2 regions of the Rothia sp. HMSC061D12 genome follow, and region 1 is predicted to be linked to the other one. Evidence: predicted binding sites of a transcription regulator. Region 1 holds the regulator's gene; the other holds the start of a gene.
The links. Region 1 encodes HspR, which represses chaperone genes until heat shock. Its sites were predicted from a motif close to AAGTTGAGTCNNNNNGACTCAACTT; they were not measured.

Region 1 (4,421 bases):
GCGCACTGTTGCCGGTGCTCGACGACATCGACGCCGCACGCAAGCACGGCGACCTGCAGGACGGCCCCTTCGCCTCCATCGCTGCGAAGCTCGAAGAGCTGCTCAGCAAGCAGGGCGTGGAGCGCTTCGGTGAAGTAGGCGATGCCTTCGACCCGAACATCCATGAAGCTGTACTGCAGCAGCCCACCGACGAGGTGGCCGAGGATCATGTCTCCATGGTTCTGCGTTACGGCTACCGCGTGAACGACCGTGTGGTTCGTACCGCTCAGGTGGCTGTGGCTGTCGCACCGTAAGGTGGTCGGCTCAGCAATGGCTGAATAACTAACGACGGGCGGGTGCTCTCCCTGGTGGGGAGTGCCCGCCCTGTTGTTTGCCTGAGCTACTATGCCCAGCGTTGGCGCGGGTTTCGGTGAGCTGTGGCGGCGGTCAAGAGGCTTGTAGGGGCGCAATTTTTTGGACTCAACCCTTTCAAAATTGAGTCAAGTAGACTAAACTTTTATATAGAGTATTAAGACAAGTACGCGGTGCCCCTGCAAGCCGTCCCGTAACCGAGGAGGGCGGCGCATCACCGCAGAAGGAGAAACACAACATGGCAAGTGAAAACTGGCTAACCGACGACTTCTATAAGGCACTGGGTGTCAGCGAAGACGCAAGCGAAAGCGACATCAAGAAGGCGTACCGCAAGCTCTCCCGCAAGTACCACCCGGACCTGAACCCCGGCGACGCCGCAGCAGAGAAGAAGTTCAAGGAAATCTCGGAAGCATACGACGTGCTCTCCGACAAGAAGCAGCGCGAAGAGTACGACCAGATTCGCCGCTACGGTGCCGCAGGCATGGGCGGATTCGGAGGCGGCGGCTTCGGCGGTGGCAGCTACACCGGCTACCCCGGCGCGGACGCATTCGGCGGCTTCAGCAACGGCGGCGCAGGCATCAACATTGACGACCTGCTCGGCGGCCTCTTCGGCGGTAGCGCAGGCGGCTCCCGACGCTCCGCAGGCTTCACCAGCGCCGACTTCGGCGGCATGGGCGGTGGCGGTTTCGGCGGCGCACAGCACGCAGCCCCCGAAGAGAGTACCACCAGCACCCGCATCAGCCTCGCCCAGGCATACACCGGCGCGACCGTGACCGTGTTCCTGCCGGACGGCTCTCACACCGAGGCACGCATCCCCGCAGGCATTAAGGACGGCCAGAAGGTGCGCCTGCGCGGCAAGGGCCTGCGCGGCGGCGACCTGAAGGTCACCGTGCGCGTCTCCGATGACTCCGTGTACTCGCGCGAGGGTAACAACCTGATTATGCGCGCGCCCGTCACCCTCGCTGAGGCTGTCGACGGCGCAGTGATTGAGGTGCCCCTGCCGGATGCATCCACCGTGAAGCTGCGCCTGGCACCCGGCCAGGTCGGCCGCCGACTGCGCGCTAAGGGCCGCGGCTTCAAGGCTAAGGGCGGCGACGGCGACCTGCTGGTCATCCCGGAGATTGTTCTGCCCACCGAGTTGAGCGCAGAGGCAAAGGAAGCATTCGATAAGTTCGTAAAACTGGCTCCGCAGGAGAACCCGCGTAAGGATCTGTTGAAGAAGGCGAAGTAAACCATGGCATCTCGAGAATCATCATCTAAGTCCCGTAACGGTAAGCCGTTGCACAGCGTGGACCTGCCGGTTTTCGTGATTTCTGTGGCGGCTGAGCTGGCGGGCATGCACCCGCAGACCCTGCGCCAGTACGACCGCATCGGCCTGGTCCAGCCTTCGCGTGCGCCCGGTAAGGCGCGCCGCTATTCGCAGCGTGACGTGAACCGTCTGCAGCAGATTCAGCAGCTCTCGCAGGAGGGCGTCTCCCTGGAGGGTATTCGCCGCATTATTGAGCTGGAGTCCCTCGTGGAGGAGCAGCAGGAGCAGATTGCGGCGCTGCAGCGTCAGGTTGAGGACGCGAAGGTGAAGATGGGCATGGCGGAGCGCGTGTTCGCCGCCGGTACCAGCGGCGACGTGGTGCATATTGCCCGCGGTACCCGCCCGGCGCCTCGTCAGCGTTCTTCGGCTGTGGTGCTGTACCGTCAGCGTCACCAGCCGGTTACGGCGGATGATACGAAGCCACAGCGCTAAACCGGCTAAACCCGCTACACTGGGATAAACGGTTCGGCTGTTCTAGCTCATTTGCGCTAGTCGGCCACCCATATAGGCTTGTGCGTCTTTGTGTATACGCCGCGAGAGGGAGGGTAGACCCCCGCCCCGCATGCACTTGGACCCACACACAAGGAGGTGAGGCTCCCCGAATGATCGGGGAGCCTCACCTCCTTAACGTATATTCGCGCTAACCTGCGCCACCTGATGCCGGTGCTGCCTCGGCTTACTTGCGGCGCTGCTTACTTGCGGCGGTAGGTTAGATCGTGCGCGCGGCGGCCCGCCTCCTGAGCCTTACGCTCAAAGCTGGTGAGGGTACGACCCTCCCAACGCGGAGCCCAACCACCCAACGGATCCTCCTCGGTCGCACCGGCGCCGGGGTTCACGTTCTCAAAGTCGGGGTGCGCCTCCAGAACCTCACGCATGACCAGGGCGTACTCCTCCCAGTCAGTCGCCAGACGCCAAATGCCGCCAGGCTTGAGCACGCGCGCAACCTTATCAGCGAACGCCGGGGACACCAGGCGGCGCTTGTGGTGGCGGGACTTGTGCCAGGGGTCCGGGAAGAACACCCACAGCTCGTCCACGGAGTTCTCCTCAAGCATGTTGTCGAGCAGTTCGGGCGCGTTCGCCTGAGCCACACGCACGTTCTCCACGCCGGCGTTGCCCATCTTCAGAAGCAGATCCGCGATGCCGGGGGTGTACACCTCAACGGCGAGGAAGTTCGCCTCGGGCACCTCAGCTGCGCGGTGCACGATTGCCTCGCCCAGACCGGAACCGATCTCGACGACCTGGTACGCCTCACGGCCGTAAATCTTAACCGGGTCGAAGGTCGCCTCGGGTGCGACGGAGGTGTCGGTGCGCAGGCGCGGGATGTCCAGCACGTGGGTGGGGGAGTAGGCGTCCCACGCCTTCTGGCGGCGTGCGGTGAGGCGGTCGCCGCGGCGGACGAAGGAGTAGGGCTGGCGGAAGAATTCCTCGGGAACCGGCTTCTTGGCCTTTTCTTCGGTGGATTCGGGTGCCTGGCTAGGCTGCGTGTTCTCAGTAGACATACCTAAAAGAATAGCGCAGGGCCGCTGCACCGTGCGGTTTCGCGGTTTGCTCGGGCTGGGTGATGCTGAGCTAGCCGTGTGTGGGTAGGTGGTGTGCGCCAGCCTGGGCTGCGTAGAAAGTCAGCGCGCATACAAAAGTGCGGCGGGAACAAAGACTGTTCCCGCCGCACTTTCGTGAGGTTGTTTGAGTGAGTTAGCTTGTGGGGCTTACTTCTTGGAGCCCAGCAGTGCCAGACCCGCGCCGAGTGCGGTCTCTGCGCCGGAGATGAGCTTACCGAAGGTTGCTGCGTCCAGCTTGGAGCCTGCTTTAGGCGAAGCCTTATGCGTTTTCAGGGGCGCGCTCCATCTCAAAATTCTGCTCCCGTTGGGTTCTGTGTGCTTGTGTGGGTATGAGGGGGTAAAATTTGAAATTATGCATTCTCTGCATAACCTTTTATCGGCGATGCAAGAAGTCGGAAGCTCCGCGAAATCGGAGTTTACAAGCCCCAGCGCACCGCGCAAGCTATGGATGCGCGGGAACCGCCTCCTGGCGCGCCGTTCAGGATTATGCACGAATACCAACCACCCGGACTCGCCCCCGAGTGAAATTTAGGGCGAATCGACGCAGGAAAGAGAAATACGTGACACAGCAGCCAATGCAGCACAACTCCGTCACCGGCCTAGACTCCGAAGCTGAGCACTCCAAGCTTCAGCGCGGACTAAGCTACCGACACATTCAGCTGATCGCTATTGGCGGCGCCATCGGCACCGGCCTTTTCCTCGGCTCAGCAAAGACCATCGCCCTGACCGGCCCCTCCATCGTCTTGGTGTACGCCATTATCGGTAGCGTCATCTACTTTGTTCTGCGCGCCATGGGCGAGATTCTGCTCTCTAACCCCAAGTACAAGTCCTTCACCGACTTCATTACCGACATCCTCGGTCTGCGCGCCGGCTTCTTCGTCGGCTGGTCGTACTGGTTCTTCTGGGTCGTCACAGGTATCGCGGACGTCATTGCTATTACCGGCTACATCAAATACTGGTGGCCGGAAATCCCAGCCTTCATCCCGGCGCTGACCGTTATCGTGGCTCTGCTGCTGCTGAACCTGCCCTCGGTGAAGAACTTCGGTGAAATCGAATTCTGGTTCGCAGTCATTAAAATCGTCGCCATTGTCGCCCTCATTATTGTTGGTGCGCTCATGGTTGCCTTCAGCTTCACCGCGCCCGACGGTACCGTCGCCTCTGTAGCAAATCTCTGGGATCGCCCCGGCCCCTCCGGTAGCGGT
Region 2 (4,421 bases), on a different contig from region 1:
ATCAGTCTGGTCAAGAGGTGAAGCCGCACAGGTATCCGGGTATTGCGTTCACCTGCAGGAATAAATCCAGATGTGGATCATGCAGCATCGATCTCACCTCGTTTTTTGTTTTTTCGATTCACAATATGTGGTAGGAAGGTCACCTCACATCCTGCCAGAATAACTGCAAACATGTTAATCGGCGGATAAACAAAGATCGCCAGAACAATGCCAATTGCCTTAATGCTCAGGTCAGCCGCAACGATTTTCCGGTTACTATAGTCCAACGCGCTCGTCGAGCCATTAGCCCTTTCGACCGCTCGCGCAAGCGCCATGTTGGATAGTGAAACACAAATCACCACCGCGCTGTAAAGCATCTGTGCAAAAAGGCTTGTGAAGTGGTCGCTCACAAAGTCTGTCACATACGGGAAGAAAGAGGCGAAAAACAGCATGATGATGCTCCACCAGATCACCTTGTTGTCTATCTTCTCGATCCTGTGCCAATGGTTATGCATATTCACCCACATGGCGCCAAGCCAGAAGAAGGAAATCGCATAGGAGAAGAAATGCGCCCTGAGTGCCCAAAACGATGCCCAGTCAGCTGTCGCCGGTTTCTCAAGTTCCAGCACCAATATTGTCATGATGATCGCCAATATCGCATCCGTAAATGCGGTGAGTCTTTCTTTGCTCATTTTTCAGGAGCCCCTTTCTTCTTCACATAGACAAGTCGTAGCGTAGCTTATCGAGCATATCAACAAAGACCTTATTGATGATGCCCTCTTTCTTGTTTATCGGCCTACTAATATACGGTGCGGAGGTGCCAACCATCTGCGCCTGTGTGACACCTTTTTCCAGACATTTTACTTTTATAAGGATCTCGACCTCTACCCTCAACCCCGCTCAACACCCGGTCACCCACACTCAACTCGGAAGAGCCGCTAATCAGGCAGTCTCAGATGACGCTGGGGGCAACAGATTCGATTGGTATTCAATCTCGCCGGAACGCACTCCGGCATAGAACTCCATCTTCGAATCAATAAACTCCAGATTCTCCTTAAGTAGCGCGATTTTGTCCTCAACAACCTGGCGTTGCGCAATCAGCATGACTTCGCGCTCCGGGATGCTCTCTTCTCCCTGGAGACAAAGTTCCATGTAATGGCGCATTTGCTCGATACCCATGCCGCATTCGCGCAGGCAGTGCAGGCCCTTGAGCCAGGCGATGTCGTGGTCGTCAAAGACACGGTAGTTGTTCTCATCTCGCACTACTCGGGGGACTAGACCGATTTTGCAGTAGTAGCGCACGGTTTCAACCGCGATACCACTGACCTCAGCTGCCTCCTTCGTTGAATACAACCTACTCATGAGTGCCTTAGCTGTTGTTACGTCGCTGAGCAATCAGATCGGTGAAGTAATCCACCGTGCCGGTTGCCTCGTGATCAAAGAACAATGACGCCCCGGCGTCCAAACCTGCGATAGTGGCCATATCCGCCTCAGTCAGAGCGAAATCATCAATCGCGAAGTTCTGCTGCATCCGCTCCGGGTGTACTGACTTGGACAGTGCCACAATCCCACGCTGATACAGCCAGCGCAACACCACTTGCGCCACTGACTTACCGTACTGCTGGCCAATACCAGCCAACACTGGATTGTCGAACATGCCTGAGCGGCCTTCACCAAAGGGCGCCCACGCTTCAACGGTAACTCCGAGCTTTTGCAGCTCAGCAACCCGCTCCACCTGCTGATGGAAGGGGTTAATCTCAATCTGGTTAACCACCGGATAGACAGTGTTGAACGAACCCAGATCATGCAGGCGAGCTGAAGTGAAGTTAGACACTCCGATGGAGCGAATCAGCCCATCCGCCTGGGCTTGCTCCAGGGCACGCCAGGAACCGTAAACATCATTGAACGGCTGATGCAACAGCATCAAATCCACATATTCAAGCCCCAGCTTCTCCAGAGAAGCCTTCACACTGGCATAGGTGGCATCCTCACCATAGTTGTCCAACCAGACCTTCGTAGTGACGAACAGTTCGCTGCGGTCGATCCCGCTGCGACGGATACCCTCACCTACGGTCTCCTCGTTGAAGTAAGACTGTGCGGTATCGATATGGCGGTAGCCGACTTCAATAGCCTGAGCCACCACATCAGCAGTCTGCTCGGCCGGAATCTGGAAAACCCCGAAACCCTGAGCAGGGATGGAACGACCGTCAGACATGGTCAACGCGTCAAGCATGACACTCTCCTTCTTCAGTCAATGAATGGAACATAATCATCTAACAACTTGGGAGCGGCTCCCAAGCAAATCCAGCGAGAGTCCGATCAGTATAACAATGCAGTTTTGACTGGGGCTTTTGTTTGGGGGTCAGGGGGTGTGAGGTGGGGCGAAAAATACGAAAATTTTTTTGCAGGAGGCTTGCGAAACATAATTGAGTGGAGTAGACTCAAGTTATGTAATGCGGGGGCGCATAGGATAAGCCCCTCGAAATGCGAAAGGAACACCATGGACAACAAGTTCACCACCAAGAGTCAAGAAGTCATCTCGGCGGCAAATACTAACGCTCAAACCGCCGGCAACCCCACTATTGAAACCGCGCACATCCTCAAGGCCCTCATGGACCAGCGCGAAGGCGTCGCCGTAGCAGTCCTCAAGGCTGCAGGCCTGGATGTAGACGCTATCTCCGAGGCAGCATCCGCCGAAATCAAGAAGCTGCCGAAGGCATCCGGTGCCTCCGTGCAGAACGCCTCCCTCAGCCGTGCAGCGCTTTCCGCTCTGCAGGCGGCACAGACCCGCGCCCAGGGCTTCGGAGATACCTACGTTTCTACCGAAATGATTCTGCTGGGCATTGCCAGCGGAACCGATAGCACCGCAACCGCAATGCACAAGCTCGGCGCTACCGCAGAGCTCATCGCACAGACCATCCCCACCGTCCGAGGAGACCGCACCGTGGACACCCCCGACCCCGAGGGCACCTTCCAGGCGCTCGAAAAGTACGGCACCGACCTGACCGCTATTGCTCGCGCAGGCAAGCTCGACCCGGTCATCGGCCGTGACTCTGAGATTCGCCGCGTTGTGCAGGTGCTTTCCCGCCGCACCAAGAACAACCCCGTGCTGATTGGTGAGCCCGGCGTCGGTAAGACCGCCGTCGTGGAAGGCCTGGCGCAGCGCATGGTTTCTGGCGACGTGCCCGAATCCCTGCGCGGCAAGACCCTGATTAGCCTGGACCTGGGCTCCATGGTCGCAGGCGCAAAGTACCGCGGTGAATTCGAGGAGCGCCTGAAGGCAGTCCTCGAAGAAATCAAGAAGTCCGAGGGCCAGATTGTGACCTTCATCGACGAGATTCACACCGTTGTCGGTGCTGGCGCATCCGAAGGTTCCATGGACGCAGGCAACATGCTCAAGCCCATGCTTGCTCGTGGCGAGTTGCGCCTGATTGGTGCCACCACCCTCGACGAGTACCGCGAGAACATCGAGAAGGACCCCGCACTGGAGCGCCGTTTCCAGCAGGTGTACGTGGGCGAGCCCAGCGTGGATGACACCATCGGTATTCTGCGCGGCCTGAAGGAACGCTACGAGGCACACCACAAGGTGCAGATCGCTGACTCCGCGCTGGTTGCCGCAGCAACCCTGTCTAACCGTTACATTCCTTCCCGTCAGCTGCCTGACAAGGCAATTGACCTGATTGATGAGGCAGCATCCCGCCTGCGCATGGAAATTGACTCTGCACCGGAGGAAATCGACCAGCTGCGCCGCGCTGTGGACCGCCTCACCATGGAGGAGCTGGCACTTGCCGATGAGACCGATCCCGCATCGGTTGAGCGTCTGGAGGCGCTGCGCAAGGACATGGCTGACAAGAAGGAACAGCTTGACGCCCTCAACGCTCGTTGGGAGGCCGAGAAGGCTAGCCTGAACCGTGTGGGTGACATCAAGACCCAGATTGACGAGCTGCGTTCCCGCGCAGAGGTGGCACAGCGCGAGGGTAACCTCGCTGAGGCATCCCGCCTGCTGTACGGTGAGATTCCCGCAAAGCAGGCTGAGCTGGAAGAAGCACAGCGTGCCGAGGACACCGCCAAGAGCGAGTCCATGGTCTCCGAAGAGGTCACCGCGGACGATATCGCCGAGGTGATTTCCTCCTGGACCGGCATTCCCGCAGGTCGCATGATGCAGGGTGAGTCCGAGAAGCTGCTCGAAATGGAGAAGCGCATCGGTGCCCGCCTCATTGGCCAGGAAGCCGCAGTGGTCGCTGTCTCTGACGCTGTGCGCCGTGCCCGCGCCGGTATTTCCGACCCGAACCGCCCGATTGGTTCCTTCCTGTTCCTGGGCCCGACCGGTGTTGGTAAGACCGAGCTGGCTAAGGCACTGGCTGAGTTCCAGTTCGATGACGAGCGCGCCCTGGTGCGTATCGACATGAGCGAGTACTCCGAGAAGCACACCGTTTCTCGCC

Region 2: a site for HspR is predicted at 2,403-2,427, ahead of clpB (ATP-dependent chaperone ClpB). Genes of this name have one in related genera too.

Annotation. Positions count from the first base shown of each region.
Region 1 covers NZ_KV830307.1:292,556-296,976, reverse strand. The annotation lists gene HMPREF2682_RS07855 (nucleotide exchange factor GrpE) at 1-293, shown strand, start outside; gene HMPREF2682_RS07850 (DnaJ domain-containing protein) at 590-1,582, shown strand; gene HMPREF2682_RS07845 (heat shock protein transcriptional repressor HspR) at 1,586-2,092, shown strand; gene trmB (tRNA (guanosine(46)-N7)-methyltransferase TrmB) at 2,353-3,159, opposite strand; gene HMPREF2682_RS09485 (hypothetical protein) at 3,367-3,510, opposite strand; gene HMPREF2682_RS07835 (amino acid permease) at 3,795-4,421, shown strand, end outside.
Region 2 covers NZ_KV830305.1:1,356,913-1,361,333, reverse strand. The annotation lists gene HMPREF2682_RS05335 (TMEM175 family protein) at 78-671, opposite strand; gene HMPREF2682_RS05325 (MerR family transcriptional regulator) at 922-1,341, opposite strand; gene HMPREF2682_RS05320 (aldo/keto reductase) at 1,349-2,212, opposite strand; gene clpB (ATP-dependent chaperone ClpB) at 2,480-4,421, shown strand, end outside.